4 regions of the Streptomyces sp. ICC4 genome follow, and region 4 is predicted to be linked to each of the others. Evidence: riboswitches for the same ligand, from Rfam matches in the RefSeq annotation. Region 4 holds a riboswitch; each other region holds the start of a gene.
What was found. Region 4 has a riboswitch for cobalamin ahead of DRB89_RS23830 (energy-coupling factor ABC transporter permease). Riboswitches for the same ligand answer to the same signal wherever they lie in the genome.
Positions count from the first base shown of each region.

Region 1: linked by a shared signal. The riboswitch ahead of DRB89_RS24810 (aldehyde dehydrogenase family protein) and the one ahead of DRB89_RS23830 (energy-coupling factor ABC transporter permease) in region 4 are both predicted to bind cobalamin.
Region 2: linked by a shared signal. The riboswitch ahead of cobT (nicotinate-nucleotide--dimethylbenzimidazole phosphoribosyltransferase) and the one ahead of DRB89_RS23830 (energy-coupling factor ABC transporter permease) in region 4 are both predicted to bind cobalamin.
Region 3: linked by a shared signal. The riboswitch ahead of DRB89_RS22085 (hypothetical protein) and the one ahead of DRB89_RS23830 (energy-coupling factor ABC transporter permease) in region 4 are both predicted to bind cobalamin.

Region 1 covers NZ_CP030286.1:5,313,657-5,321,017, reverse strand. The annotation lists gene aceA (isocitrate lyase) at 1-713, opposite strand, end outside; gene DRB89_RS24815 (short-chain fatty acyl-CoA regulator family protein) at 1,104-2,501, shown strand; cobalamin riboswitch at 2,551-2,729, shown strand; partial or broken gene DRB89_RS24810 (aldehyde dehydrogenase family protein) at 2,858-3,028, shown strand; gene DRB89_RS24805 (hypothetical protein) at 3,120-4,532, opposite strand; cobalamin riboswitch at 4,680-4,755, opposite strand; cobalamin riboswitch at 4,918-4,989, shown strand; partial or broken gene DRB89_RS24800 (peptidase) at 5,122-5,694, shown strand; gene DRB89_RS24795 (TetR/AcrR family transcriptional regulator) at 5,986-6,570, opposite strand; partial or broken gene DRB89_RS44860 (serine hydrolase domain-containing protein) at 6,769-7,252, shown strand.
Region 2 covers NZ_CP030286.1:8,800,009-8,807,369, forward strand. The annotation lists gene cobT (nicotinate-nucleotide--dimethylbenzimidazole phosphoribosyltransferase) at 1-2,358, opposite strand, end outside; cobalamin riboswitch at 2,403-2,535, opposite strand; gene DRB89_RS41450 (hypothetical protein) at 2,573-2,941, opposite strand; gene DRB89_RS41455 (DUF6313 family protein) at 2,945-3,595, opposite strand; tRNA gene DRB89_RS41460 (tRNA-Trp) at 3,778-3,851, opposite strand; gene DRB89_RS41465 (ankyrin repeat domain-containing protein) at 3,894-4,640, opposite strand; gene DRB89_RS41470 (hypothetical protein) at 5,289-5,549, opposite strand; gene DRB89_RS41475 (LacI family DNA-binding transcriptional regulator) at 5,650-6,684, opposite strand; partial or broken gene DRB89_RS41480 (DUF3459 domain-containing protein) at 6,681-7,223, opposite strand; gene DRB89_RS41485 (serine/threonine-protein kinase) at 7,264-7,361, opposite strand, start outside.
Region 3 covers NZ_CP030286.1:4,761,697-4,769,057, reverse strand. The annotation lists gene mobF (MobF family relaxase) at 1-3,795, shown strand, start outside; gene DRB89_RS22095 (hypothetical protein) at 3,798-3,989, opposite strand; gene DRB89_RS22090 (hypothetical protein) at 4,101-4,427, shown strand; gene DRB89_RS22085 (hypothetical protein) at 4,449-4,700, opposite strand; cobalamin riboswitch at 4,872-5,019, opposite strand; gene DRB89_RS22080 (hypothetical protein) at 5,179-5,424, shown strand; gene DRB89_RS22075 (DUF6879 family protein) at 5,393-5,923, shown strand; gene DRB89_RS22070 (helix-turn-helix transcriptional regulator) at 5,940-6,785, shown strand; gene DRB89_RS43775 (hypothetical protein) at 6,882-7,049, shown strand; gene DRB89_RS22065 (hypothetical protein) at 7,046-7,276, shown strand.
Region 4 covers NZ_CP030286.1:5,111,421-5,118,781, reverse strand. The annotation lists gene DRB89_RS23850 (alpha/beta hydrolase) at 1-754, opposite strand, end outside; gene DRB89_RS23845 (urease accessory protein UreD) at 960-1,823, opposite strand; partial or broken gene ureG (urease accessory protein UreG) at 1,820-2,491, opposite strand; gene DRB89_RS23835 (flavodoxin family protein) at 2,544-3,275, opposite strand; cobalamin riboswitch at 3,597-3,791, shown strand; gene DRB89_RS23830 (energy-coupling factor ABC transporter permease) at 3,820-4,515, shown strand; gene DRB89_RS23825 (energy-coupling factor ABC transporter substrate-binding protein) at 4,524-4,877, shown strand; gene cbiQ (cobalt ECF transporter T component CbiQ) at 4,882-5,631, shown strand; gene DRB89_RS23815 (ATP-binding cassette domain-containing protein) at 5,628-6,461, shown strand; gene DRB89_RS23810 (PadR family transcriptional regulator) at 6,558-7,106, shown strand; gene DRB89_RS23805 (EF-hand domain-containing protein) at 7,152-7,361, opposite strand, start outside.

The DNA of each region.
Region 1 (7,361 bases), 200 kb from region 4:
CTGGTGAGCAGGTTCGCCGCGAGGGCGTCCGTGCGGGCGATGATCAAGGTGGGGACATCGGCGATGTCGGCGGCCAGCCGGGCCGCGTTGAGCGTGCGGACGTGCTGGGCCGTCGGGACGAGGACCTTGCCGCCGAGGTGGCCGCACTTCTTCTCGGAGGCGAGCTGGTCCTCGTAGTGGATGCCGGCCGCGCCCGCCGCGATCATGGCCTTGGTCAGCTCGAAGGCGTTCAGCGGCCCACCGAAGCCGGCCTCGGCGTCGGCGACGATGGGCGCCAGCCAGTCCGTGCGGTCGTGGCCGCCCTCGGCGGTGGCGATCTGGTCGGCGCGCAGCAGCGCGTTGTTGATCCGACGGACCACCTGGGGAACCGAGTTGACCGGGTAGAGGCTCTGGTCCGGGTAGGTGTGCCCGGCCTGGTTCGCGTCGGCCGCGACCTGCCAGCCCGAGAGGTAGATCGCCTGGAGGCCGGCCCGCACCTGCTGGACCGCCTGGCCGCCGGTCAGCGCGCCCAGCGCGTGGATGTAGTCCTGCTCGTGCAGCTGCCGCCACAGCCGCTCGGCGCCGCGCCGGGCCAGGGTGTGCTCCTCGCGGACGCTGCCCGAGAGCCGGACCACGTCCTCGGCCGAGTGGGTGCGCTCGATGCCCGCCCAGCGCGGGTCGTCCGCCCAGCGCTGTTCGAGCTGCTTGGCCGCCGCCGTGTTCGCCTCTGCCATGACCGTCACCGTTTCCGTCGTCGCTTGTCTTGCCAATGCCGTCGCCGATGCCCCGACAGGCATCCACGCATTGGCACTCTGTGCCTGGATAAGAGGGTGCGGCCACCGGACCCGCCCATGGGCCGGAGCTGAGCAATGCTGCCGATCTACCGGGAGCGGGCTGACCGGATCACCGCAATCAGGGCATGAATCGGTGGTCCGGAGTCCGTTCCGGCCACCGGTTCCGGCTGGCCGCAGAACAGACTCTGGCATTGGCACTGGGTGCCAACAAGCGGGTACGTCTGCCAAGATGTGCGAATCTTCGAGGCTGAAATTGCCAAGTTTGCGAAGGCTCGTGGCACGTGCGGTCCTCGTATGCTGACCGGGCCCGTCCGACGGTGGAGGAGTCCGGTGAGCAAGACGTACGCGGGGGTGCGGCTGCGGCGGCTGCGCGAGGAGCGGCGGATGACGCAGGCCGACCTGGCCAGGGTGCTGGGCATCTCGCCCAGCTATCTGAACCAGATGGAACACGACTCCCGGCCGCTGACCGTCCCGGTGCTGCTGCGGCTCACCGAGGCCTTCGGGGTCGATCCGGGCTTCTTCTCGGAGCGCGACACCAGCCGCATGGTCGCGGACCTGCGCGAGGCCCTGGCGACCGAGGTCGCCGAGGCCCGCGTCTCCGCCTCCGACCTGGCCGAACTGGCCACCCGGATGCCGGCGGTCGCCGCGGTCCTGCTGGACCTGGGCCGGCGCGGCCAGCTCCTGTCGGAGCGGCTCGCCGACGCGGCCGAAGGCCGGGGCGGCCCGGCGCAGGCCCCGCGTTCACCCCACGAGGAGATCCGCGAGTTCTTCTACCGCCGGCAGAACTACCTCCACGACACCGATCTCGCGGCCGAGGAGCTGGCCCGCGAGATCGGCATCCGCCCCGGGGACGTCATCCGCGCCCTGACCCGCCGCCTCGCGGACCGGCACGGGGTCAGGACCGCCGCGGACTGCGACCGGCTGCACCACTACGACGCCGGCTCCCGCGTCCTGCACCTGTCGAACCGGCTCCGCCCCGGGCAGCAGGCCTTCCGCATGGCCACCCAGCTCGCCCTCCTGGAGTACGGGGACGAGCTGGACCGGCTGGCCGCGGAGGACTTCCCGGCCGGGTCCGAGGCGCACCCCCTGGCCCGGATCGGCATCGCCAACTACTTCGCGGCCGCGCTGGTCCTGCCGTACCGCGCCTTCCACACGGCCGCCGAGGAGTTCCGCTACGACATCGAGCGGCTGACCGACCACTTCGGCCTCGGGTACGAGACGGTCTGCCACCGGCTCAGCACCCTGCAACGCCCCAGGTTGCGCGGGGTTCCGTTCTCCTTCGTCCGTGTGGACCGGGCCGGGAACATGTCCAAGCGGCAGTCCGCCACCGGATTCCACTTCTCCCGCGCGGGCGGCACCTGCCCGCTGTGGAACGTGTACGAGTCCTTCGCCGCTCCCGGCCGCATCCACGTCCAGGTCGCCGCCATGCCCGACGGTCAGCGCCACCTGTGGACCGCCCGCGCCGTCACCCGGCACCGGGGCGGCTGGGGCGAGCCGGGCAAGACCTTCGCCATCGGCCTCGGCTGCGAGATCCGGCACGCCTCCCGGCTCGTGTACGCGGACGGGCTCGATCTGGACAACACGGCGGCCGCCACCCCGATCGGCATGGGGTGCCGGCTCTGCGAACGCCTGGACTGCCCGCAGCGCGCGGTGCCGCCGCTGGGCCGACCCCTGGCCATCGACGAGAACAGCAGCACCTTCGTCCCGTATCCCGTCGCGGAGCGGTGAGCGCTGACCGGGGCGCGGCAGGGGGTCTGGATTTACTAGGACGTCCAACTACATGTTCGTGGGCAAAGGTCCGCGGTACAGGGAAGCCGGTGTGAATCCGGCACGGTCCCGCCACTGTGACCGGGGAGTGTGCTGCCATCCACACGCCGCTGACGAGGTCTGCCGGGAAGGCGGGCGGCACGCGGGGATCCGGGAGTCGGGATACCGGCCGCGGAACGTTCCGTGTTGTCCACGAGGATGGAGCAGACACGCACGGCACCGGTTTGTACCCACGACCCTGGTGATCCGGCGGAGCGCGCGCACCACCTGTCCGCGCGCTCGTAGTTCTCACGATCCCTCCCAGCGGCACACCCGACCGGGTCCGTCCGTCCGTACCCCTGCGCGTCGGCCGCTCCGACGATCCGGAGGCCGACTTCGGGCCGCTGGTCAGCCGTGACGCGCTCGACCGGGGGGAGCGCTACGTCGGCATCGGAGCCACCGAGGGCGCCGAACTCGTCGTCGACGGACGGGGGTTCACCCTGCCCGGGCGTTCGCGGACAAGCGCCCGCCGCACTTCACCCACGGCTGAGCGCCGGTGCCGGGTGCGGCCCCGTCCGCGGGGCCGCACCCGGCCGCGGATCAGGCGCCCCAGCGCAGGGCGATGGTGTCGCCCACGTTGATGACCTTCTCGCGCAGCGCGCCGGCGGAGGCGGAGCCGTCGACGCTGACCTTCCAGGTGTTCGCGCCGTTGTTGGCCTTGCCGTTGACGTGGGTGATCGTCCCGGTGCCCGAGGACGGGGTCACGCTCGTGACGCAGCCGGACGGGGTGGCGGCGCCGGTCGCGGCGGCGAGGACGTCGCCGAGGGTGGTGGTCGCGGCGGTCGGGGTGAAGGCGACCGAGCAGACCTTGAGGCCGCCCGCGCCGTCGTCGACGGTCAGCGCCAGCTTGGTGGCCGTGCCGGCGGTGAAGGCGGACTGCGCGACCCACTGCGGGGCGCCGGGGGTGACCGGGACGGGCGGGGCCGCCGTGAAGCCGCCGCCGGCCACGGCGCGCAGGGCGTCGATGGAGGCGTAGGCCGACGGGACGGCGTCCGAGGGCTTGTACTTGAAGCCGCCGGCCGGGTTGTACTGGTTGGCGATCAGGAAGTCGATCGGGGTCTTGCCGCTGCCGGTGAGGAAGTCACCGGTCTGCGGGTTGAATCCGCAGGCGTTCAGGCCGGCGACGCCCCAGCCGTTCGAGCTGGTGTTGACCCCGTAGAGGGAGTTGAAGGCGCCCGTGCCCGAGACGAGCGTGCCCTTGAGGAAGTTCTTCGCCTGGACGACGTCCGCGTCGGTGTTGGGGACCCCGGAGACGCAGAGGGCGGCCATGGCCGCGCCCGTCATGTCGACGTCGCTCGCGGAGTTGAGGACCGTCGGGTTGCCCTCCGCCTTCTGGAAGGTCCAGCCGCCGTCCACGTGCTGGTTGGCGCGGATGCGGGTGACCATCGAGTCGGTCAGCGCCTGCGGGATGCGCTGCGCGCCGCCCTGGGTCTTGGCCCCGCGCAGCGAAAGGGCCGCGAAGACGGTGCCGTTGAAGTTTCCCGACGGGCCGAAGTAGCCCGCCTCGGCCGTCTGCCAGTAGGAGTAGACGTTCGCCACGAGGTTGCGCGAGGCCGAGACGCGGGCCGGGTCGATGCCCGCGGCGTACGCGTTCAGGGTGCCGCGCTCGTAGTCGGTGACCACCGGGGAGGCCTGCGGCCAGCCCGCCGTGGAGAGGAGGTTGCGGTAGACCGTGCGGGCGTTCTTCGTGGTGTCGCCGCCGGGGTAGACGTCGACGACGGCGGTGCCGGAGGCGGCGAGGGCGCTGAACGCCCACTCGTTGGACAGGCCGGAGCCGGCGTACGAACCATCGGCCGCCTGAAGCGACTTGAGGTGGGCGACACCGTTCGTCTTGGACGTGGCCAGCTGCGCCGGCGACGAGGTCGCGGAGGCGGGCAGCACCGTGAGGGCGAAGGCGCCGAGTGTGGCGGGCACCGCGAGCGCGAGGCGGCGGGAGGTGCGGGGACGGGACATGGCCTGCTCCTGGAATCGGCGGACGCCGGCTCCTCCCGCGCAGGCCGCACGTGACCACCGCAGGGCACGGCGGGGCACGGCAAGGGCCCGGTCGGAGAGCCGCCGTCCGGAACGCGTGGTACGGCTTCCTGTAGTGCATCGCCGTTTGGGCATTCGGGCTCGGAGACGGCCCCCGCCGTCCCACACCGCTGCGCGTCAGCTCCGGCATCTCACCGGATTCCCCCATGTGGCAGCCCTGGACGCTACCCGAGTGATCAAGGGACCGCCAGCCGCCGGGAACCGGGGCGCGCGGCGGGCGTCCGGGACGGGCCGGCTGAGGTTCGTGCCACCTTGACGCGTCGGCGAGATCCGTGTTGCACTCCGGCTGATAACTGCTCAGCACCAGGGGAAGCCGGTCGAATTCCGGCGCTGACCCGCAACCGTAGGCCCGGGCTCGTTCCGGGTGAGCCGGAATGCCTGGAGCCGGGCCACAGTACGAAGAGCGCCGTCGCGGATTGCGGTGTGGTCGTCGCAGCCTCCCCACGGCGCAGGAAGCCGTGCGGGGGCAGTTCGCCACGCACGCAGCCGCCCGGCAGAGACGAGGGCCGCGGTGGGGACCGAACAGCAGGCGAAACGGCAGTCGGGGACGAGGCGGCGGTTCCTCTCCCTCGTGACCGCGTCCCTCCTGACGCTCGGTGCGGGAGTGGCCTTCCTCACGGTTCCGTCCTCCGCGAACGCCGATCCGATCGAGCAGTGCACGGCCACCACGGGCGCCATCGTGGCGGTGGACTTCGGCCCTTTCGGCGGCAAGGTCGAGCGCGGCTGTGACACCACCCCGACCACCGGGTTCGAGCTGCTGCGCACCGGCCGCTTCACGACCGAGGGCACCGTCCACGACGGCGACGGGTTCATCTGCCGGATAGGCAACGCCTCCTTCAACTCCGGTACGCAGTACCCCACTCCGGACAAGGAGGAGTGCGTCCTCACGCCGCAGGCCACCGCCTACTGGTCGTACTGGATCGCCTCCCCGGGGCAGAAGAACTGGACCTACAGCTCGCTCGGCGCCATGTCGCGCACCCCGAAGGCCGGCGACGTGGACGCCTGGGTCTTCGGCGGCACCGACACCGGCGGCACCCAGGGCAAGCCCTCCTTCTCCCCCGACGACGTCCGGGCCGCCGGCGGCCCGGACGTCGTCGGGGGAGAAGGAGGGCGGCGTGCCCGCGCGCGGGAGGCAGGACCGCGGTGACGCCGGGCAGGGCGGCGATGAGGGCCGTGCGGCGGAAGATCATCATGCCATGTGACATTACACAGAAGGGGTGTTGGCAGGGCAGGCGATTTCGGGGCAAGCGCGGGACACGACCGGCCAACGCCGGCCGCCGGGCCGCGTCCGGCTCCCCGGTTCCCCGACGGCCCGGGCGGGGGAGAGGGTGTGGGGTAAGACGTCGCCGCTACCGGGGAGCGCTGACCGCCGGGTCTACGGGGCGGGCTTGTCAGGCGGTGGCACCAGCGCGGGCAGGAGCGTGGCGATGACCGTCTCCATGTACGCCTCCGGCAGGGGGCGGGTGCGCAGGAGCCAGGTGTGGTAGATCGGCCCGTAGAGGAGTTCGACCGCCATTTCGAGGTCGAGGTCGGCGCGGATCTGCCCGGAGTCGCGGGCTTTGGCGAGGCGGGCGACACACGCGTCGATGGAGACCCGCAGGATGCGGGTGACCCCCTCCGCCGCGTCCTCATCGGATTGTGCGGCGCCGATCAGCCCGCGCCAGATCGTGCCGAACGCCGTATTGAACAGTTGCATGACGCTTGAGGTTTGAGCGACCAGATCCGCACGGATGTCACCGGTATCGGGAAAGCCGGCGGCGGCATCCCGAGCATTCTCGACACCCTCGATGAGGATGGCGGCTTTGGACGGCCACCACCGGTAGATGGTCGTCTTGCCGACACCCGCTCGGGCCGCGATCCCCTCGATCGTGATCGAGGCGAAACCCCGCTCGGCGCAGAGGCCGACAGCGGCCTCGATGATGGCCTGACGGGACTGTTCGCTGCGGATCGCGGGGGGCACGGACCGACTCTATCCGAGTGCAACGCTACGTCTCGTGTTGACAGCGTCCCGGTCCAGCCGCACACTGATGACGCAACGATCCGTTTCGTATCGATTGCTTAGCGGGGGCGCCCCCGGTACCCGTACCCACGGGTACCGGAACGGCGCCCACCGGATCTGACACCTCAAGACGCCGTGCAACACAGCTGCTCCAAGACCATGACCTCGGCGCTGATCCAACTCCTCGTCCAGGACGGCAAGGTCCGCCTCACCGACCCGGTGTCCGACTACGTGCCGGGTGTGCCCAACGGCGCGAGGATCACCCTCGCCGAGCTGCTGGAGATGCGCAGCGGGCTGTACGACTACACCGACGCGCCCGAGTTCCGGCGGCCGCCCGCTCGCCCAGCAGTTCAGGGACGGGCTGTTCACCCCGCTCGGCCTATCCGGCACCTCGCTCCCGGGTACCCGTGACACCTCCCTGCCCGCGCCGTACGCGCACGGCTACATGTCCGGAGGTTCCGCGCACGCCGTGACCGACGAGCCGTACCCCGCCGACGTACGGGCCGCGGCCCGCTCGGGGAAGCTGAAGCCGCTGGACTACACCCACCAGAACCCCTCCTACGCCACCGCCGCGGGCGGCGCCCTCTCGACGGCGGACGACATGGCCGCCTGGATCAAGGCGCTCGCTACGGGCGAGGTCGTCGACCCCGCCTCCCAGAAACGCAGGCTCGACAGCCCGCGGCCCCAGGATCCGGCCGCTCCCGAAGCAACCAGGTCTACGCGGGGGTCTCCTACCCCACCGTCACCGACCA
Region 2 (7,361 bases), 3.7 Mb from region 4:
GGCCGCGCCGGCGCTCACGCCGTCCAGGATGACCGGCGTGCGCAGGGAGGCGCCGCCGAGCAGGAGGCCGACGATCGCCGCGTGCTCCAGGCCGCCGATGGCCGCCAGCACGCCGATCGGGTCCGCCGGGTCCGGCTGGTGGAGCTCGAGGGCGCGGCGGACCACCTCGACCTTGCGGGCGTGCGTCTCGTCGTTGATGCCGGTGCCGCGGCCGGTCACCTCCGCCGGGTCCACACCGGTGAAGACCGAGATCAGGGCCGCGGACACCGTGGTGTTCGCGATGCCCATCTCGCCCGTCAGCAGCGCCTTGTTGCCCGCGGCGACGAGGTCGCGGGCCGTCTCGATGCCGACCTCGATGGCGGCGACCGCTTCCTCGCGGGTCATCGCCGGGCCGACGGAGAGGTCGGCCGTGCCCGGGCGGACCTTGCGCGGGAGCAGCCCCGGCGTGGCCGGGAGGTCCCCGGCGACGCCGACGTCGATCACGCAGACCTCGGCGCCCACCTGGTTGGCGAACGCGTTGCAGACCGCGCCGCCGCCGAGGAAGTTGGCGACCATCTGCATGGTGACCTCCTGGGGCCACGGGGTGACGCCCTGGGCGTGCACGCCGTGGTCGCCCGCGAAGATCGCGACGGCGGCCGGCTCCGGGATCGGCGGCGGGCAGACCCGGGACAGGCCGGCCAGCTGCGCCGAGATGATCTCGAGCATGCCGAGCGCGCCCGCCGGCTTCGTCATGCGCTTCTGCCGCTCCCAGGCCTCGCCGAGGGCCTTCGCGTCGAGCGGGCGGATGCCGGCGACGGTCTCCGAGAGCAGGTCGTGCGGCTCCTCGCCGGGCAGCGCGCGGCGCCCGTACGTCTCCTCGTGCACGACCCAGGACAGGGGGCGGCGCTGGGACCAGCCGGCCTGGGCGAGCTCGGGCTCGTCGGGGAACTCGTCCACGTACCCGACGCACAGGTACGCCACGACCTCCAGGTGCTCCGGCAGGCCGAGCGCGCGGACCATCTCGCGCTCGTCGAAGAAGCTGACCCAGCCGACGCCCAGGCCCTCGGCGCGCGCGGCGAGCCAAAGGTTCTCGACGGCGAGGGCCGAGGAGTACGGGGCCATCTGCGGCTGGGTGTGGCGGCCGAGGGTGTGGCGGCCGCCCCGGGTGGGGTCGGCGGTGACGACGATGTTCACCGGGGTGTCGAGGATGGCCTCGATCTTGAGTTCCTTGAACTGCTTGGCCCGGCCCTTGGGCAGCGACTTCGCGTAGGCCTCGCGCTGGAGCTCGGCGAGCTCGTGCATCGTGCGGCGGGTCTCGGCCGACTTGATGACGACGAAGTCCCACGGCTGGGAGTGGCCGACGCTGGGCGCGGTGTGGGCCGCCTCCAGCACGCGGAGCAGCACCTCGTGCGGGATCGGGTCGCTGCGGAAGCCCTTGCGGATGTCACGGCGTTCGCGCATGACGCGCAGCACGGCCTCGCGTTCGGCGTCGGCGTACGCGGGCGCGGGCTCGGTGGCCCCGGCCTCCGGGGCGGTCTCCGGCTCCGGCTCCGGCGCCGGTTCGCCTTCGGGCTCGGATGCGGGGCCGGTGCCGGCTTCCGCCTCGGCGGTGGGCTCGGCAGCGGGCTCGGCAGCGGGCTCGAAGGCGGTCTCGGGCTCCAGCGGTACCTCGGCCGGCGCGGCCGCGACGGCCTCGGGCTCCGGCGTCGGCTCGGCGGCCTGAACCACCGTTTCTGCGGGCTGCGGCTCGGGCTCCGCGGCCTGCTCCACGACCGGCTCGGGCTCCGGAGCGGGCTCGGGGGCCGGTACGACGACGGCCTCGGGGACCGCGGCGACGGGCTCGGCCTCGGCCTCGGGCTCCGCGGCGGCCTCGGCTTCGGCTTCGACCGGCCCGGAGCCCGTGAAGGCGACGGCGGCGGGGGCCGGCTCGGGCGCGGGCTCGGCCACGGGCTCGGGGGCCGCGAAGACCACGACGGGCTGGGGCTCGGACGGGGACTCGGGCTGCGGCTCGGGCTGGGCCTCCGCGGCGACGACGGCCGCCACGGGCTCAGGCACGGGCGCCGGCTCGGGGGCCGCCGCGGCCTGCGGAGCCTGCTCCACCGTCCACGGGGCCCCGGTCTGCACCGGGATCTCGGCCTGCGGCAGGTCCAGGTACTCGGGTCCCGCGGTCGGCGGACCGGCCTGGAGCACCGGGCCGGGCGTCACGGGGGTGCTCAGCAGGGAGACGAGCGGCTCCACGGCGGGCACGGCGGGCGCGACGGGGGAAATCGCCCGGCTGCCGGCGTCCGGCGTACCGGCGACGTCCCCGCACGCGGCGAGGGTGATCAGGAGCGGGACGGGTACGAGTGCGCGCAGCAGGGCGCGGGGGTACGACGGCACGGCGAGGCCTCTCCGGGGGATCCGCGTCCCCTGGTCGAACGGTCGAATCGAAGAGGCGGTGCGTCAGTGTCTGACTCCCGGCGCCCGCGGGGCTCCGGTCACAGTGGCGGGACCGCACCGGATTCGCACCGGTTTCCTGTCCTGCACCGCCTGGATAACTCGGACGATTCTGCCAGACGGGTGACCCCGGCCGACGCCCGCACCCGAATCGGCCCTACGGCGCGGGCCGTCGCGAGCCGTCGGGGTTGTGCGGTGTCGTCGGATCGTCCGGGGGCCTGGGCAGGAAGGCGAGGGCGCCCATGCCCTCCGTGCGGGACCAGGTCCGGTACTCCGCCGCGGTCTCGACTCCGTGAACGAACCGCTCCGGTTCGGCGGGGTCGAAGTCCTGGTGGACCACTCCGGCCACCTCCAGGATGTCCAGCAGCATCCGGGCCGTCAGCGGGGCGTTGAGCTGCTCGGCGACGCCCTCGGCCCCCCACCGGATGATGGTCTCCGCGGCCCGGGCGACGCCCTCCGCCGTGGCCGTGGGAAGGGCCAGCGCGAGCGAGGCCCGCACGATCTCGACCGCGTCCTCGGAGCGCACGGATCACCGCCTCCTTTCGCACACGATGCAGAGGCCCGCGCGAGCGGTGAAGCCCAGGGCCAGTTTGCCCGTGTTCTGCGCCTGCCGCAGGCACTCGTGCCGGTCGAGATGAGCGTACTGCTGGGTCGACATCGTGTCCCTGACGAAGACCTCCCAGTGGTCCTGGGCCTTCACCCAGTCGTTGCGGTGCGCCACCCGGACCCAGGTGTCGACGAAGTCCTGCCGTGCGTGGGTTCCGTGGAAGTACGGCCCCAGATCGTCTATGAGGCCGGGGAGGCGGACCCGCTGACGCAGCGTTCGCCGCTGGAAGAGGGTGTTGGTGGAGATCGACTTCACGCGGCTTATGCGTTCGGCGATGACATGGCCGGCGAACCCACCGATGATGGCCGGGACCAGGAGCCAGCCGACCAGCGAGGCCAGCCACAGGAGCACGTGCTTCGGGGCGTCGATCAGGGTGAACACCCGGTACACGCTGCTGGGGCTGCCCGCCCGCGCCGCGAAGACGTACAGGAGCACCAGGCACACGGCCATGGGCAGTCCCCAGTCCACTATCCACTGGGTGACCCCCTTCAGGGCCTTCCGCGAGCGCCACAGGCGCAGCCAGCGCCGCAGGAGGCGCCGGCGATCGGGCGGCAGATCGAGATGGCCTGGCACAGGGATGGGTCCGCCGAGCAACTGTTCCCCCCGGATCTCCGTCACGCCTGAGCGCGATCAACTCCCGTCATATACCGGGAATCCCCGCCGCGTACAAGACCGCACACCGAGCCCCGGAAACGCCTGTGGCCCGGGCTCGACGACTTGGTCGTCGAGCCCGGGCCACAGGACTTCTCGCGTTGCAGGGGTGGCAGGAGTCGAACCTGCGACATCTGGTTTTGGAGACCAGCGCTCTGACCAGCTGAGCTACACCCCTTCGGTGGGTCCAACCATGCCATGGCGTCCGCCTGAGATCCAATCAATTCGGTGGTCGACGGCCGAGAATTTCGTCGCGGGATCGGGCGCCGCAGGAGCGGAGCCAGTCGATGAGCGCGATGTCCTCGCCGGTCAGGGCAGCGTCGAGGGGGGTAAGGGAGCCGTGGCCGATCCAGTTGATGTCCGCTCCTCGAGACAGCAGGTATCGGGCCGTGGACAGTCGGCCCCCGTGGCACGCGCCCCAGAGGGCTTCGGTGACCTCCTCGGGATCCGCCCCCGCGGCGACGAACTCCCTTACAGGGCCGAGCAGTCCGAGGGCGGCCGCGTCCCACAGGGTGGGGCGGGCCCCAAGGTCCAGGAGGCGGCGCGCCGCGCGCCACTGGCCGAAGCCGGTCGCGTCGGCCAGCGGAGTGCCGCCGCCGAGCACCGCGCCCGGGGCTTCGATGTCGGCGCCCGCCTCGACGAGGGCGTCGAGCGCGGGGACGTCGTCGTTGCTCGCGGCCCAGTGCAGCGGGGTCTCCTCGTGCGAGCCGCCGAACCGGGCCCCCGGGTCGGCGCCGGCCGCGACGAGGGTACGGATCACCTCCGCGGTCCGGGGGCGGTGCCCGGGCCAGTCCACGGCGATGTGCAGCAGGCTGCGCTCGCCCGCCGCCTCGCCGTGCCGCACGATCCGGGCCCCGGCGAGCCCGGGGTGCGCGGCCAGCAGCCGCCCGAGTCCGTCGAGGTCGCCGGCCCGGATCGCCGACGTGACGGCGACGGCGAGCGGGTCCTGTGCCGGGAGGGAGAGCATGCGGCCAGCCTACGAGGCGACGAGCGGCGGGCGGGGGACGAGGGGCGAGGGACGAGGGGCTGGGCCGTGCGACGAGCAGGCAGTACCGGGCAGGCCCGGGCGGCCCCCAACCCAACGGCCCCGCGTCACAGTTCGATTCGGCGTTTCCACCAGGGGAGGTCGGGGGGAGCGAAGGGGTTGTGGGCCGTGCGTCGGAGGATCTGGGCGTCCACGGGAGCGAGGAGCGCGTGCAGTTCGCGTCGCGCTCTTTTGGGGAGGGCGTGGAGCACTATCTCCAGCAGCGTGCGGACGTTGTAGTAGCCGCACTCGAGGTTTCCCTGGTCGTATCCGTAGAACGGGGCGAGATCCCGCCTCGGCCTACGGGCAAGGGAACTCCATCGGTGGAACGCGTGCGCGACCTCGCCGACCGGGAGACCTCGACTGCGCTCGAAGTGTGCAAGCTGCCCGTTCGTCGACGCAGAGATCCCTCGGATCACGGCTGTCCGTCGGTGCGGAGCCTGGTCGGCCCGGCGTGAAAGCCGGAGCCTGATCTCGCCCGGCGATCGGCGAGGCATGGGCACTTCTTCGGGTGGAAGGTGGGAAGTCCCGCGACGTTAGAACATTTGACGTTCGGAATCAAGATCCAGACGATCGAAGGGTTCCGCCTGCTCAGGTCGTCTGACGTCCGGCGACTCGGCCGGTTATTGCCCGCTGGCCGCGGGCCATTGCCCTCAGGATCCTGGCGCCGCTGGACCACGCCTGGAGGGAGTCGGCCCGGCGGCGGCCGACCACGGTGAGGGCGAGGGCGGCGAGGCCCACCGGCAGGGCGAGCGCCGGGCGCGCGGCCCGGGCGCCCCACGCCCGTAAGGCGGGAACGGCGGTGCCGAGGGTGGCCAGGGTGACGGTCGTGGTGGTCTTCTGGGTGGACATCTTGATGCTCCCCGCTGGGTGGGCCTCGGTTACAGGCTCATGTTCCTGCGGGGAGCCGCCACACCGCGTCCCGCTGTGGAGTGGGGTTTGCGCGTTGCTCTCAGGTATCGAGATCACGTCTGGGCGGCGAGTCCCCCGGCCCCTGGCCCGTCGACCCCCGTACCACCAGCTCCGGCTGGAAGACGTACTCCGTGCGCTGCACCGGGGTGCCGGCGACGGCCTCGAGGAGGGCGCCGACCGCGGCCGTGGCCATGGCGCGCACCGGCTGGCGGATCGTCGTCAGCGGCGGGTCCGTGAAGGCGATCAGCGGGGAGTCGTCGAAGCCGACCACCGAGACGTCCTCCGGCACGCGCAGCCCCCGCTCGCGCGCCGCGCGGATCACACCCAGCGCCATGGGGTCGCTGCCGCACACGATGCCCGTGCAGCCGCGGTCCAGCAGGGCTCCGCCCGCCGCGTGGCCGCCCTCCACCGTGAACAGGGTGCGCTGGATCAGCCCCTCGGCCGCCGCCGAGGGGAGCGCGGCAGTGAAGCCCGCCTCCTTGCGGGCCGACGGGACGTAGCGCGTCGGCCCGATGGCCAGGCCGATCCGCCGGTGCCCGAGGTCCTCCAGGTGGCGTACCGCCATGTCCGCCGCCGCGCGGTCGTCCGGGGAGATGAACGGCGCCTGGACCTGCTCGTTGAAGCCGTTGATCATGACGAACGGGACGCCCCGGGCCGCGAGCCGCTGGTAGCGGGACGGGTCGGCGGAGGAGTCGGCGTGCAGGCCCGACAGGAACACGATGCCCGTGACCCCGCGCTCCTCCAACTGCTCCACCAGCTCGTCCTCGGTCGCCCCGCCCGGCGTCTGCGTGCACAGGACCGGCGTGTAGCCGTGCCCCGCCAGCGCCTGCTCGATGACCTGGGCGAACGCCGGGAAGATGGGGTTGGTGAGCTCCGGGATCAGCAGGCCGACCAGGCCGTTGCTGCGCCGGCGCAGCCGTACCGGCCGCTCGTAGCCCAGCAGGTCCATGGCGGCCAGCACCTTGTGACGGGTGCCGGACGCCACGCCCGACTTGCCGTTGAGGACACGGCTGACGGTCGCCTCGCTGACCTCGGCCTGCGCGGCGATGTCCGTCAGCCGGAGCGGTGCGGTCACCCGCGCCACCACACCGCCGTGTCGGGTGCCAGTACGTCCGGGTCGGCGAGGTCCCCGCTCGACAGCAGGGCCGTGCCCGGCGCGGGTATCCGTACCGGCTCGTCCGTCGTGTTCACCGTGCACGTGAAGTCGCCGCGGCGGAAGGCGAGAACGCCCTCCGGGGCCTCCAGCCACTCCACGGCGTCGCCGGCGCCCAGCGCGGGGTGCGAGCGGCGGATCCGCAGCGCGGCGCGGTACAGCTCCAGCGTCGAGTGCGGGTCGCCGGTCTGCGCGGCCACGCTGAGCCCGGCCCAGTCTGCGGGCTGCGGCAGCCAGCTTCCGCCGTCACCGAACCCGTACGGGGCCCGCGTACCCGACCAGGGGATCGGTACGCGGCAGCCGTCGCGCAGCCCGTCCTGTCCCTCGCCCCTGGCGAACGCCGGGTCCTGGCGCACGGAGTCCGGGAGGTCCACCACCTCGGGCAGACCCAGCTCCTCGCCCTGGTACACGTACGCCGACCCGGGCAGCGCCAGCATCAGCAGCGCGGCCGCCCGCGCCCGGGCCCCCCTGCCCCTTGTACCGAGTACCGCCCGGCGTGGCCTACGGCCCGCCGGGCGGAGTCATGAAGACCGGCCGGGCCCAGTCCGGGGGTTCCGGGGGCGGTACGCGCCTCCCCGAGATCCCGGGCGGCCTGCGAT
Region 3 (7,361 bases), 350 kb from region 4:
GGGACCGCCGTGGTGGCGACGGCGTGGGAGAACAAGGACCTCCGCGTCGACTCCCGCGTTCGGGGATGGGACCTGGTCCTGGATCTGCCGAAGAGCGACAGCGTGCTCGCGGGGCTGATGGGTGAGGGCCAGGAGGCGGAGTACCGGGCGATCGTCCACCAGGCGAAGGTGGAGACGTTCCGTCAGCTGGAGCGGTGGATCGGCTACGGCGTCGGCTCCGAGGACGGCCGCCCGGTCCGCCTCGCGACGGGCGGACTGGTCGGCTGGTCCGTCGAGCACCGCTCGGCCCGTCCGATGGGCGACGGCGCCCCGGGCGATCCGCACCTGCACCTGCACACCGTCATCGCGAACATGGCGCTCTGCGAGGACGGGCAGTGGCGCTCGATCGCCAACAGCGGCCGCGATCTGTACCGGCACGCGAGCGCGGCCGACGCCTACTTCAAGGCGCGGGTCAGGTCGCTGGCGCACGAGAAGTTCGGCGTCGAGCGTACCCAGTCGGAGGTCACCCGGGCGTGGGAGATCGACGGGGTGCCCGAGCAGCTGCGTGACGCGTTCAGCCGTCGCTCGGCGATGGTCACCGAGGAGCTCGGCGAGGATGCCACCCGGGAGGAGCAGCAGCGCCTGGGCGCGCAGACCCGACGGGCCAAACACAACGCCGGAACGGACGGGATGCGGGCCTCGTGGCGCCAGCGCGCCGAGGCCGCCGGCGTCGACGTGGACGAGATGGTCGCGGCCGCCGCGCCCGGCGGTCCGGGCCCCGACGGCGGCGTTGCACTCGCGGGGCCCGGCGGGGGTCCGCGGATCCCGCCGCCGGACGTGATCGCCGCGGTGGTCTTCGACCCAGAGACCGGACTCACCGCGAGCAACAAGGCCTTCAGCCGGGCGGAGCTCCTGGCCGCCGTCGCCAACGCCCTCCCGTACGGGATCGGGGCGGAGCCGGCCGCGCTGGAGCGCCTCGTCGACGATGTGCTGGGGGTCGAGGGGTACGCGGTCGGCCTGCCGCACATCGGCTCCACCGTCATGTCCTCCACCGACCGGTTCACGACCCAGGACGTCCTGGACGCCGAGCACGTCGCCGTCACCCAGGCCGTGGCCCGCTTCGGCGACCGCAGCGTCGTCCTGACGGCAGACCAGGCCGCAGCCGCGCTCTCCGTGTTCGAGGTCGCCTCGGGCTTCGCGCTGTCCGCGCAGCAGCGCCAGGCGGTGACGCGTCTGCTGACCGCCGGGAACGGCATCGAGGCCGTCATCGGCGTCGCGGGCGCGGGCAAGTCCACGCTGATGGACGCCTGCCGGATCGCATGGGATGCCACCGGCACCACGTACGCCGGCGCCTGCCTGTCGGCAGTCGGCGCGCAGGGTCTGCAGGACGCCTCCGCGATCCCCTCGCGCACGGTCGCGGCCTGGCTCCAGCAGATCGAGAGCGGCACCGGCCTGACCGGGATCGACGTCCTGGTCCTCGACGAGGCGGTGATGACGGACGACCGGTCCGCTGCCAAGCTCCTCACGGAGGCCGCGCGGACCGGCACGCAGATCATCGCCGTCGGCGACCCGCAGCAGCTCCAGGCGATCGGGATCGGCGGGTGGTTCCGCGAGGTCCACCGCCTGGTCGACGGCGAGGTCCTCACCGAGAACCGCCGCCAGGAGGTCGAGGCCGAACGGCACGCGCTGGAGGTCTGGCGGACCGGCGACCACCAGCAGGCGCTGGAGATGCTCGCCGCCGGCGGACGCGTGCACGCGGTGGAGACCGCGGACGAGGCCCGTTCCGAGATGCTCACCGCGTGGGACGAGCTGCGCCGGCAGTGGCCCGACGAGCAGGACCTGCTGTCCAAGCTCGTCGTCCTGGCCCCCCGCAACACGGACGTGGACGCGTTGAACGCGGGCGCCCAGCAGATCCGGCGGGCCGCGGGCGAACTCGGCGACGAGCACACCTACGCCCTGCCCGGCGGCGCCCACCTCACCCTCGCCGAGGGCGACGTCGTCCGCGTCCGCGTCAACGACTACCGCTCCCGCCGCGGCGAGGGCCCCGACGTGCTGAACGGGTACCGGGCCGTCATCACAGAGGTCACCGACGACCACCGCGTACAGATCACGTGGAGGGCCAAGGACCGCACGGCGGAGTCCGGCTGGAGGAACGAGTCGGCGTGGATGAAGCCCGAGGACATCGCGTCCGGCTCGCTCTCCCTCGGGTACGCGATGACCGTCGCGGCCTCTCAGGGGCTCACGTGCGACACCTCACTGATGTACGGGCTCGGCGCGAACGCGTTCGCGACGTACCCGGGCATCACCCGCGCCCGGCAGGCCAACCACATCTGGCTCCCCTTGCAGGCCATCGAGGACCGGGCCACCCAGGCCCGCCTCGGCGCCGCGCGCTCCGAGACCGAGCTCCTTGAGCGCGCCATCCAGTCCTTCGCGAAGTACCTGGGCCAGTCGAGCCCGGACGGGATGATCTCGGACGAGCTGCGGGCCGCGCCGGAGCCGGTGCGCCTGCCCCAGCAGGTCGAGCACGTGGCCGCCCGCGACGGCGCCGCGGCCTCCCTGCGCCAAGCCGAACCGGAGCCAGCCGAACGCCAGGACAAGGCCGCCGAACGCACCGTCGCGCAGGCCCGGGAAGAAGCGGATGCCAACGCCCGGCGTGTGGTCTCCGCTCGCGCCGCGCGGTCCAAGTCGGCGTCCGTGCAGAGGATGGCGGAGGCGAAGAGCCGGCGCGACGCCGACCGCCAGGCCGCCCTCGCGGACAAGCTCGCCGCCCAGGTCGCTCAGGCCCAGCAGGAGGCCGCGCCACCGCAGGCGGACGTCGAGGTTGCTGCCCAGGAGAGTCCGGCCGCGCTCAGCCCCGAGCAGACGGCCCAGCTCGCCCAGCTGCAGCTGGACCGCGAGATGCGGGAGGTTCCCGCCGCGACCTCACGGCCCTACGGGCTGCGGACCGACCAGGAGCTCGCGCAGAACATCACCTACTTCGGCACCCGGGCCGAGGACTACAGGGAGAAGGCGACCAAAGCCCGCGAGGCACACGAGGCGTTCCGGGCCCGCCTCGACCGGGAGGCAGCCACCGGCACCACCTCCGGACAGCAGTGGGCTAAGGACGCCGACGCCGTACTGCACACCGCCGTGGAACTGCTGGGCACCCACCTCAGGGAGGCCGAGAACGCCGAGCGGGCAGCCGACAAGGCCAAGGAGGCCCGGGAGATCCTCCGGGAGGTCGACAAGTACCGCAACGCCCGCTGGCTCGCCCTGCGCCTGGCCGGCACCAGCCGCAAGGAGGTCCAGGAGCTGAGCGGGCACCACCTCGGGCAGGCCCTGGAAGGCGACGCGGAGGTCCAGCGGGCCCGGCAAGCGAGCCGTGACGCGAAGGACGCGGCGTGGGAGACCGTCCGCAGCAGCAAGTACGCCCAGCTGCTCGGGGCGACCAGCTACCCGCCCCGGGAGGCCCACGAGCTCGGCGAGAAGCTGGCCCAGATGCGGGCCGCCCTGCCCCAGCGCGCCCAGGACATCGACGCCATCAACGAGCGGAAGGCTGCTGGCCTCCACGGGGACGCCGTGAAGTCCGGGGAGCAGGCCGTCTACTGGAGCGGCCACGCCCAGCTCGCGCAGACCGAACAGGCCCGGCGCCAGCAGATCGCCGGGAAGTTCCCCCAGCTGCACGAGCAGGAGACCAGCGCCCGCCTGGTCGAGCAGCAGCGACAGGCCGCCGCAGCCGCCGAGCAGCGCAGGCAGCAGCGGGAGGCCGCGCAGTACGACCCGCCGTCCTACAGCGCGCCGACGCAGACGCAGTCAGGGCCGAGCATGAGTCTGTGACCTCAGGCCCGGGGGCCGGCCCCGAGGCTGCGCCGCACGGTCGCGGCCGTGGTCTCGGTCTGCGGGGCGGGCTGCTGGGGAGTCTCCTCGGCGGCCCTCTCCGCAGCGGTCCGGCCACGGACAGCGCGGAGCGCCTGGTCGTCGTCGAGTGGAACCGGACCGTGCCCGAGAGGGCGGCGTTGCGTGGTGCTCACCGCCGCAGTCTCGCAGCAGGGGTGACGGGCCGTCTGACCGAGGGGTGCACCAACTCGGGCCACGACGAGGATGATGTACGCGGACACGAAGACCAGCAACGGGAGGCGCGCATGGACACGGAGCAGTACGAGGTGCGTACCGCCGGGACAGCGGTCTTCACCGACTCCTCATCGGGGCACTGGTCTCGGATGCCGGCGCTCTGCCGCGAGTGCGACGCCCGCACAGGTCTGACGTTCACCGCGCGCGGGGCCGACGCCTGGATCACCTGCCCCGAGAGCCACGTCACCCGGGACTGGAGGCTGAGCCCCGAGGCCGTACGGGACGTCGCCTCGGTGGTCGCCACGTCCGGCGACACCGTGGTGCCCGCCACCGCCGAGATCTGGCTCAAGGTCCGCAGCAACCAGGAGATCCTCTCCGACTGCGAAGACATCGCCTGAGACCAGCCACCCCCGCGAGCGCTACCGGATGGGCTTGGCTGAACCCGGGTTTGCCTCGGGCACTTCGGAGCGCGCCGGGGCCTCCTGTCCGAACCCAGGGGTCAGCAGAAGCCCAAGGAGGGTGGCCACGGCCGCCCCGGAGGCGATCGACGCCACCAGGTCGCCACGGCCGTCGGCCCCTTGGCTTTTCGCCGTGTACTTGAAGACCACGATGCCGATGGCGAAGGCCACCACGATGAGCAGGGCCGCCAGCGGGGCGATCTGAATGGTCACGAAGTTCCTCCAAGCTGTGACCGCCGTCGAACGGCGGCGACTCGTCTGCGTACGCAGACCTCAGCTCTTCTGTGGAGAGACTCGGGGTTGGACAGCAAAGCCGTCCGATCCATCACGGATCATGGTTCTTGAGGTGCGTCCCGAAGCCCAGCCGAGAAGAGCCGGGCACGTCGCACGGCACTCTTGGTCGGCAGGTCCTCGGACTCCCCACCCAGTTGGGGCGGATACCGTTGCGGGACAGTTCCGGATTCGCACCGGATTTCCCTGCGTCGTCCAACAGCCTGATTCTACAGGCCGTGCCGTCCATCAACCGATCCGTTCATGGATGCCCGGCCGACGCGCGTCGGTGGACCCGATCCGGTTGTCCAGGAAGGGCTCCAGGCACGCGTTCGGGTCGTTCTCTGGTCGGCGAGCCCGGCTTCCTGCTCCACTGGGATGAGCGCAATTTCCCGCAAGCAGAGCGATGCAGGAGGCTGTCATGGCACTACGGTTCATCGGTATCGACCCGGACTCCGACACCGGGCAGTGCCCGACGGTGTGGGTCGACGAGGACACGGCTGACGTGGTCATCCAGGGCTGGAATGCGGATGAGGCGCTGCTCGCCCAGTGCCTGAAGACGGGATCGATCCCGCCTACCGAGGGCGTCGTACGGATCCCCGCGCGGATGGCGGCGCTGTTGAGGGAGGCGTGCGATGAAGCAGAACGACGTCGTGCCGGGCTTTGACGTCCTGCTGGACGGCGCCCAGCACTCTGCCCTCCACCTGGAGATGCGCGACGGGTACGGAGTCGCGGCGGAGTCCGCCGGCTTCGCCGACTGGCTGACCACCGGTACCCGCAACACCGACCCCGACTCGGACTACTGGGCGTTCTGGACCGGCCTGGTCCGCCGCACCGTCGCCCGCGGGGTGACCGTGCGGCGGGCCCGGATCGTCTCCGAGCCGCTGTCGGACTACTCGGAGTACAGCCACGCCGGGGCGGTGGTGAACATCGCGGCCGGCGAGGAGATCCGCTACCTGCCCCGCCGCCACGCCTCCGACATCGCGCTCCCCGGCAACGACTTCTGGCTGATCGACGGCCGCCTCATCCGCTGGAACCACTTCACCGGCAACGGCACCCCCGCCGGAGGAGAAATGTCCGACGACCCCACCGTCGCCGCACTGTGCGCGGCCGCGTTCACGGCCGTGTGGGAACGCGCCGTCCCCTACGAGGACTACAAGCCCTAGCCGGAGCAACACGCTGATGACCTCGCCCCTGTCCAGTGCCCAGGCCGCCCGCACCGCGCTCGCCACGCGCCTGCGGCACCTTCGCCTGGACGCGGGTCTGGCCGGCCACCAGCTCTCGGTCGCGTGCGGCTGGCACCCGGCGAAGACCTCCCGGATCGAGAACACCAGGGCCCTGCCCTCCGACGCCGACATCCGCGCCTGGTGTACGGCCTGCGGCGCCGACGGCCAGGCCGAGGACCTGATCGCCGCCGCCCGCAGCGCCACCTCCATGTACGTGGAGTGGAAGCGCCTGAACCGGGCCGGGCTGGCCAGCCTGCAGAAGGAGATCGTCCCCCTGGTCGAGCGCACCCGCGCCTTCCGCGTGTACTGCTCCCACGTCGTCCCCGGCCTGCTGCAGACACCCGAGTACGCGGCCGCCGTCATCACCGCGTACGGCACGTTCCACGGTGCTGCCGACGACGTCGAGGCCGCAGCGGCGGCCCGGGTGAAGCGGTCCAGGGTCCTGCACAAGCGCGGCCGCCAGTTCGCCTTCCTCATCGAGGAATCCGTTCTGCACTCCCGCATCGCCGCCCCGGAGACCATTGCCGCCCAGCTGGAGCACTTGGCCGAGCTCGCCAGGCTGCCGCAGATCTCCCTCGGCGTGGTCGCCACCCGCGCCCCGCGGCCGCTGTGGTCGATGGAGTCCTTCACCATCTACGACGACGTCCAGGTCGGCATCGAGCTGCTGTCCGCACGGGTCACCATCACCGCGCCCGGCGAGGTCGCCACCTACGAGCAGGCCTTCGCCGACCTCGCCGCAACCGCCGTCTACGGGGCCGGCGCCATCGCCCTGATCCAGCGGGCCGCCGCAGCGCACGGGTGAAGGTCCGCAATTTTCCGCAAGAACGTTGAGCGGCCTCTGTCCGGATCCCTAGCTTCAAGGGTGTTGGGATTCCACCGGCAGCACGGAGGCCCCCTGATGAGCGCACCCACCAACAGCCCGGAGCCCACCCAGTGGACCCTGGCACAGCCCGCCTACGGCACCCCCTCCCCCGAGCTGCTGGCCCGCGCGGACCGTGGCCTTGCCCGCTTCCTCGGCGACCAGGACGAGGAGCAGGAGAGCGCCACCGACGGGGGCGAAGCGTGAAGGAGAAGGCCGAGCTCGCCCTGGGCCGCGAGGAACACCCGCTGCTGGGCCACCGGGTCCGCGACATCGCCTCCGGCACCGAGGGCGAACTGATGGCCGTCGTCCTCGAGGAAGTCGACACCCACACCGGCCCGCACTGGACCCGCCGCGCCTACATCCTCCCCGAGACCGGCGGCCGCGAGCTGCCGACCGCCGTGGGCAACATCGAACCCCACGGGGCCCCCTGACCGCTCCGCACCCGGGCGGACGACCGACCCCGGGTGTGGAGCCCAGCACCGCCGTACCAGCCCGACCACGGGCGTACGGGCACCA
Region 4 (7,361 bases):
GGAACAGGGTCGCGTAGACCCCGCCGATGTAGGTGCCGTAGGAGACGCCGAGGAAGTTCAGCTTCTGCTCGCCGAGCGCGGCACGGATGACGTCCAGGTCGCGCGCGATGTTCGGCGTGGTCATGAACGGCAGCATCTCGCCGCTGCGCTCCTTGCAGCCGTCCGCGTACTCGGCCGCCAGCTTGCGCTGGGCGCGCTTGTCGGCCTCGCTGTCCGGGACCGGGTCGGCCTTGGGGGCCTTGACGTACTCCTGCGGGTCGATGCAGGAGATCGGCGCGGAGTGGCCGACGCCGCGCGGGTCGAAGCCCACGAAGTCGTACGCCTTGGCCGTGTTGACCCACAGCGGGCTCTGGGTGGTGACGCGGCGCGGGAAGCGCATGCCGGAGCCGCCGGGGCCGCCCGGGTTGTAGATGAGCGCGCCCTGGCGCTCGCCCTTGGTGCCGGTGCTGACGGCGCGGTCGAGCGCCAGGTCGATCGTCTTGCCGAAGGGCTTGGTGTAGTCCAGCGGGACCTTCACGTAGCCGCACTGGATGGGCGGGGCGAAGCCCCAGTCGGCCGGACAGTCCTTCCAGTCGATCCCGGTGCGCGCGGCGCGGGCGGCCGCGATCTGCGTGCCGATCGCCTCGGCGACCCCGTGGTCGCGGCCGGACGGGAAGGCCTCGGAGGCCGACGCGGACGGGGCGAGCAGCAGGCTCGCCGCCAGCGTGCCGGTGATCAGTGTGGCGGCGCTCCCCAGCGCCGCGTTGCGTATCACGTGGTTGTTCCCCCTGCGTCATCTGCCGCCGTGGGCGGCGTGGTTCTTGCGGTCGGATGCGTCGGCGTTCAGGGGGATACTTTCGCCTGATCAGGAGCGGGCGACAGAGCGGGGACCGGTTCTTTGCCAACCCGATATCCGGAAATGGGTGTACCGCTGAGCGGTGCCTGGTTCGTCCCGGGTCCGGCCGGGGCCGGCCGGAGCGTCACCAACCGTAGGCGCGGCAGGCCTCGTCGAGGAGTTCGCGCAGCCGCAGGGCGTCCGGGGCCAGGGCCGTGACCAGCACCGCGGGCCCGGCCAGCGGTGCGGCCGAGGCGAACTCCCCGAGCATCCGGGCCCGCGGCGGGGCCGCCGCGAACTCCGGGTCCACGATGAGGAGCTGACCGACCGCCCGGTGGCCCGCGAGCCCCGCCGGGCCGTCCCAGCCTCCGGGCGCTCCGGGTCCGCACGCCAGCTCCTGGTCCAGCAACGGCCGCCCCGCCCGGGTCACGGTGAGCCGGCTGCGCAGCAGGCCCGGGGGCTCCGCCGTGCGGCCTAGGACCTGCTCCTCGCGCAGCAGGAGGCGGGCGGTGGGGGCGAGTTCGGCGCGGGTGCGCACCCGCAGGTCGCTTCCGCGCACGCAGACGAGCGGCTCCGGCAGCCAGCGCACCGCCGCCCGGTCCGCCAGCGCGAGCCGTACGTCGTACCGCGCGGGCTCGCCGCGGCGGCCGGGCAGGGCCAGGGTGGCCGCGGCCGAGCGCAGCACGAGCCGGGCGCCGGGGCCGGCCTCGGCTTCGACCGTGAGGTGGTCGCCGCCGAGGGGCGCGCTCATGGCGCCGACCAGCATGACCCCGGCTTCGGCTCCCTCGCCCCGGGTGCGGCGCAGGGCGAGCGGGCCCTCACCGGCCAGCAGCGGCAGGGCGGTGGAGCCGCGCCCGTCGGCCACGGCACGGATCCGGGCGGTGGCGCGCAGGCCGGTCGGGCTCGCCCGGTGCGCCTGGCCCGGCTGGCCCGCCTGGTGCGCCGGGCCGGGCGCCGGTGCCCGGGGCGGGGCTTCGGCGGGGGCCGCGCCGGCCCCCGTACGGCTCATGCGCCGGTCCAGGCGGCGATCCGCTCGCGCACCCACGCCGCCACCGGGGCCACGCCGTCCCCGCCGCGCAGGGACTGGAAGGTGACGGGCAGTTCGCCGCGCTGCTCGGCCGCGTCGCGGGCCATCCGGTCGAGGTCGGAGCCGACGTGGGGGGCGAGGTCGGTCTTGTTGACGACGAGGAGGTCGGCGGTGGTGACGCCGGGGCCGCCCTTGCGGGGGATGTCGTCGCCGCCGGCCACGTCGATGACGAAGATCTGCGCGTCAACGAGGCCCCGGGAGAAGGTGGCGGTGAGGTTGTCGCCGCCGGACTCCACGAGGATCAGGTCGAGCGGGCCGCTCTCCCGGAAGGCCTCTTCCAGCTCCTCCACGGCCTCGAGGTTGGCGGAGATGTCGTCGCGGATCGCGGTGTGCGGGCAGGCTCCGGTCTCGACGGCGCTGATCCGCTCGGGCGGCAGGACCGCCTCGCGGAGCAGGAACTCCGCGTCCTCGCGGGTGTAGATGTCGTTGGTGACCACGGCCATGGACAGCTCGGCGCGCAGGGCCCGGCACAGGGCGGCGACGGTGGCGGTCTTGCCGGAGCCGACGGGGCCGCCGAGGCCGATGCGCAGGGCGCGGCGGGTGCCGTCCGGCCGCGTGGGCTCGGCGCTGTGGGTGTGGCGGTGCGGGAAGGTCCCCTCCTGTCTCTTATTCCCCCCCGACCCCGCCGCCCATCCACTCCCGCTATCTGTGCTCGGGGTTCGGGAAGTCGAAGCGGCAGCCCGCGTCCCACAGGGAGCGCTGGTTGCCGTGCGCCGGCATCCCGCCGGACCGCTTGAGCAGGGCCGCCAGGTGCATCAGGTTCCAGCTCATGAAGGCGGTGTTGCGGTTGGTGAAGTCGTTCTCGGGGCCGCCGGAACCGGGGTCCAGGTACGAGGGCCCGGGCCCGGCCTCGCCGATCCAGCCGGCGTCGGCCTGCGGCGGGATCGCGTAGCCCAGGTGCTGGAGGCTGTACAGGATGTTCATGGCGCAGTGTTTGACGCCGTCCTCGTTGCCGGTGATCAGTGCTCCGCCGACGCGCCCGTAGTAGGCGTACTGGCCCTGCTCGTTGAGGATCGAGGAGCAGGCGTAGAGCCGCTCGATGACCTGCTTCATCACCGAGCTGTTGTCCCCGAGCCAGATCGGGCCGCACAGCACGAGGATGTCGGCGTCCATGATCTGGCTGTAGAGGACCGGCCACTGGTCGCCCTCCCAGCCGTGGTCGGTCATGTCGGGCCAGACGCCGGTGGCGATGTCGTGGTCGACCGCCCGGATGAGCGAGGTCCGGACGCCCGCCGCGTGCATCACTGCGCGGCTCTTGTCGATCAGGCCCTCGGTGTTGCTGGGCTCGGGCGAGCGTTTGAGCGTGCAGTTGACGTAGACGGCGCTCAGGCCGGAGTAGTCGGGGACGTTCGCGGTATCGGTGTCGTCGGCCACCCGCCCAGCCTTGCCGCGGCCGGCCGCGGCCGCCACCGGACCGCACCCGTCCGGTGCCCGTCCGGTGCCCGCCCGCGCGGACCGCCGCGCAGCGCGGGGCCGGCCGGCCCGAGGTGCCCGTCGCCGTCGAGGCCGTACGGGCGGAACGGCGCGCGACACGGGGCAGCCGGTCTCCGGCGGCCGCGGACCGGCGGAACTCCCTTTTCGCGCGAGGCCATTGAGGCAGTCGGCAGCCGCACGGACACGGGGAGTGACAGCCAACCGGAATCCGGCCGCCCGTGGGTGTGATCGGGGCGGGTTGGTACCGGTCCGCGCGTCCGACTAGGGTCAGCGGGCCTTGGTGTTCGGGAAACCGGTGTGAAACCGGTGCGGCCCTCGCCACTGTGATCGGGAAGTCCGGCTCCACTCCTGCGGGAAAGCCACTGGGCTGCGCGGGAGGTTCCGTGCTGCCCGGGAAGGCGGAGCCAGGACGGCAACCCGTGAGCCAGGAGACCGGCCGGGGCGCGTTGTCCATCCACGAGGTGCTGGAGAGGTCTCCCCACTCATGCATATAGCCGAGGGGTTCCTACCCCCGTTGCACGCGGTCGCCTGGGGCGCCGCGTCCGCTCCCTTCGTCGTCCACGGCGTCCGCTCGCTCACCCGCGAGGTGAAGGCGAACCCGGAGAGCACGCTGCTGCTCGGCGCGTCCGGAGCATTCACTTTCGTCCTGTCCGCCCTGAAGATCCCCTCGGTGACGGGCAGTTGCTCGCACCCCACCGGCACGGGGCTCGGGGCGATCCTGTTCCGGCCGCCGATCATGGCGGTGCTCGGCACGATCACCCTGCTCTTCCAGGCCCTGCTGCTGGCCCACGGCGGGCTCACCACCCTCGGCGCCAACGTCTTCTCGATGGCCGTCGCGGGCCCCTGGGCGGGCTACGCCGTCTACCGGCTGCTGCGGAAGTTCGGCCTCCCGCTGATGGTGACCGTCTTCTTCGGAGCCTTCTTCGCGGACCTGGTCACCTACTGCGTCACCAGCGTGCAGCTCGCGCTGGCCTTCCCGGACCCGGCCACCGGACTCCTCGGGGCGCTCGCGAAGTTCGGCGGGATCTTCGCGGTCACGCAGATTCCGCTGGCCGTGAGCGAGGGCCTGCTGACCGTCCTGGTGATGCGGCTGCTGATGCAGGCGAGCAAGTCGGACCTGGTCCGGCTGGGTGTCGCGAAGCTGACGTCCGCCCGCAGCGAAGAGAAGGCGGCGGTCTGATGAGCGGCATGTCCAAGAACGCGAAGATCAACGCCCTGCTGCTGCTCCTGGTGGCGGCGCTGGCCGTCCTCCCGGTCGCGCTGGGGATGGGCGACCACAAGGAGGAGCCCTTCACCGGCGCCGACGCGCAGGCCGAGACGGCGATCACCGAGCTGAAGCCGGACTACGAGCCCTGGTTCACCCCGCTCTACGAGCCCCCCTCGGGCGAGATCGAGTCCGCGCTGTTCGCCCTGCAGGCGGCGCTGGGCGCGGGCGTGCTCGCGTACTACTTCGGTGTCCGCAAGGGCCGCCGCCAGGGCGCGGCCGCCGCCCCCGCTGCCGCCGCTGCCGCCGCCGCTCCGGCCACCGCCCCGGAGGCGTAGGCGGGTGCTGCCGATCGACGTGGCCGCGCACAGCAGCCGCTGGCGCGGCCGGCACCCGCTGGAGAAGGCCCTGCTCGGGATCGGGCTGACGGTCACCGCCGTGTGCCTGCCGCCCTGGCCGGGCGGGCCGCTGGTGGCCGTCGCCACCCTCGCCGTACTGCTCGGCCCGGCGGGGGTGGCCGGGCGGCAGCTGTGGCGGGCCTTCCGCATCCCCCTCGGTTTCTGCTTCACCGGGGCGCTGCCGCTGCTCTTCGCGGTCGGCGGCCCGACGGGGCCGCTCTCGCTGGCGCCCGACGGCCCCCGGCACGCCGCCGAACTGCTCCTGCGGACCTCGGCGGCCTCGCTCGGGCTGCTGCTGTTCGCCTTCACCACGCCGGTCTCCGACGTGCTCCCCCGGCTGGTCCGGGCCGGGGTGCCGGCCCCCGTGGTGGACGTGGCCCTGGTCATGTACCGGATCGGCTTCCTGCTCCTCGACTCCATGGCCCAGGTCCGCCGGGCCCAGGCCGCCCGCCTCGGGCACACCGGCCGGGCGGCGGTGTGGCGCTCCCTGGCCGGGCTCGCCGCGACCTCCTTCGTACGGGCCTTCGACCGCGCGGCCAGGCTCCAGGCGGGGCTGGCCGGGCGCGGCTACGACGGCGCGCTGCGGGTCCTCGTACCGGAGGCGGCCCTGTCGTGGCGCTTCCTCGCGGCCTCGGGCGCCCTGCTGGCGGGCCTGACCACCCTGACCCTCACCCTGAAGGGGCTCTACCTGTGAACCCGTCGCTGAACCCGGTGGTGGAACTGACCGGCGCGGGCTACGCCTACGAGGACGGTCCGGCGGTCCTGACCAGCGTGGACTTCGCCATCGCGCCGGGCCGGGCGCTGGTCCTGCTGGGCCGCAACGGCAGCGGCAAGACCACGCTGATGCGCCTGCTGAGCGGGGGCCTGCGGCCCGGCACGGGCGCGCTGCGGCTCGACGGCGCGGACGTCTCGTACGGCCGCGCCGGCCTGACCCGGCTGCGCACGTCCGTCCAGCTGGTGGTGCAGGACCCGGACGACCAGCTCTTCGCGGCCTCGGTCGAACAGGACGTGTCCTTCGGCCCGATGAACCTGGGGCTGCCCGCGCCGGAGGTCCGCGCCCGGGTGGACGCGGCGCTGGCCGCCCTGGACATCACCGCGCTCCGGGACCGCCCCACCCACCTGCTGTCCTACGGCCAGCGCAAGCGCGCGGCGATCGCGGGGGCGGTGGCGATGGCGCCGCGCGTGCTGATCCTGGACGAGCCGACGGCCGGCCTCGACCCGGACGGCCAGGAGCGGCTGCTGGCCGTCCTCGCGGGGCTCCAGGCCTCCGGCACGACGGTGGTCATGGCCACCCACGATGTGGACCTGGCGGTCCGCTGGGCCGACGACGCGGCGGTCCTGACCCCGTCGGGCATCCGCTTCGGCCCGGCCGGGACCCTCCTGTCGGACCCCTCGCTGCTCGCCTCGGCGGGCCTGCGCCCGGCCTGGTCCCCGGCGGTGACGGCCGTCCTGCGCGCGCACGGCCTGCTTGCCGCGGATGCTCCCGGGCCCCGCGATCCGCAGGCGCTGGCCGCCTGGCGGTAGACAGGTTCGCCGCCAGGGGCGCCGGGTGCACCGGAGCGGCAGCGGCGGCGACCCGGGATCGCGGTCCTGGAGCTCCCGCAAACCTAGGATGGCCGCATGTCGCTGCCGCACGCCATCCTCACCGCCCTGCTCGAGAAGCCCTCGTCGGGGCTGGAGCTGACCCGGCGGTTCGACAAGTCGATCGGGTACTTCTGGTCCGCGACGCACCAGCAGATCTACCGGGAGCTCGGCCGGCTGGAGGACGCCGGGCTGATCCGGGCGCTGCCCAGCGAGGTGCCCGTGCGGGGGCAGAAGAAGCAGTACGAGGTGCTGCCCGCCGGGAGCGGGGAGCTGGCCCGGTGGGTCGCGCAGAGCCAGGACCCGAAGCCGGTGCGCGATCCCCTGCTGCTGCGGATCCGGGCGGCCGCGGTGGTCGGGCCGCAGGGCCTGGCCGCGGAGCTGCGGCGCCATCTGGAGCTGCACCGGGCCCAGTTGGCCGTGTACGAGTCCATCGAGGAGAAGGACTTCCCGGCCGGCCGGGACGCCGAGGAGGACCGGTTGCGGCGGGTCGTGCTCCACGCGGGAACCGGTCTGGAGACCTTCTGGCTGCGCTGGCTGGAGGAGGCCCTCGCCGAGGTGGAGGGCACGGCCGGGCCGCAGGCCTGACGTGCTCCCCCGGCCCGGCGCGCCGACCCGGGGGCTGTGCGGGGCTTACTTGTTCAGCGAGGCCCAGAACTCGTCGAAGCTCAGCAGGCCGTCGGAGTTCGCGTCCTTGGAGGCGATCACGGCCTCCGCGACCGGTCCGGTGACGAACGGGTCGCCCATCGCCGCCATCGCCGAACGGAACTCGTCGGCCGTCACGAAGCCGTCACCGTTCACGTCGAACTTGCCGAACGTCGTCCGTGCGCTCTCGATGTCCGC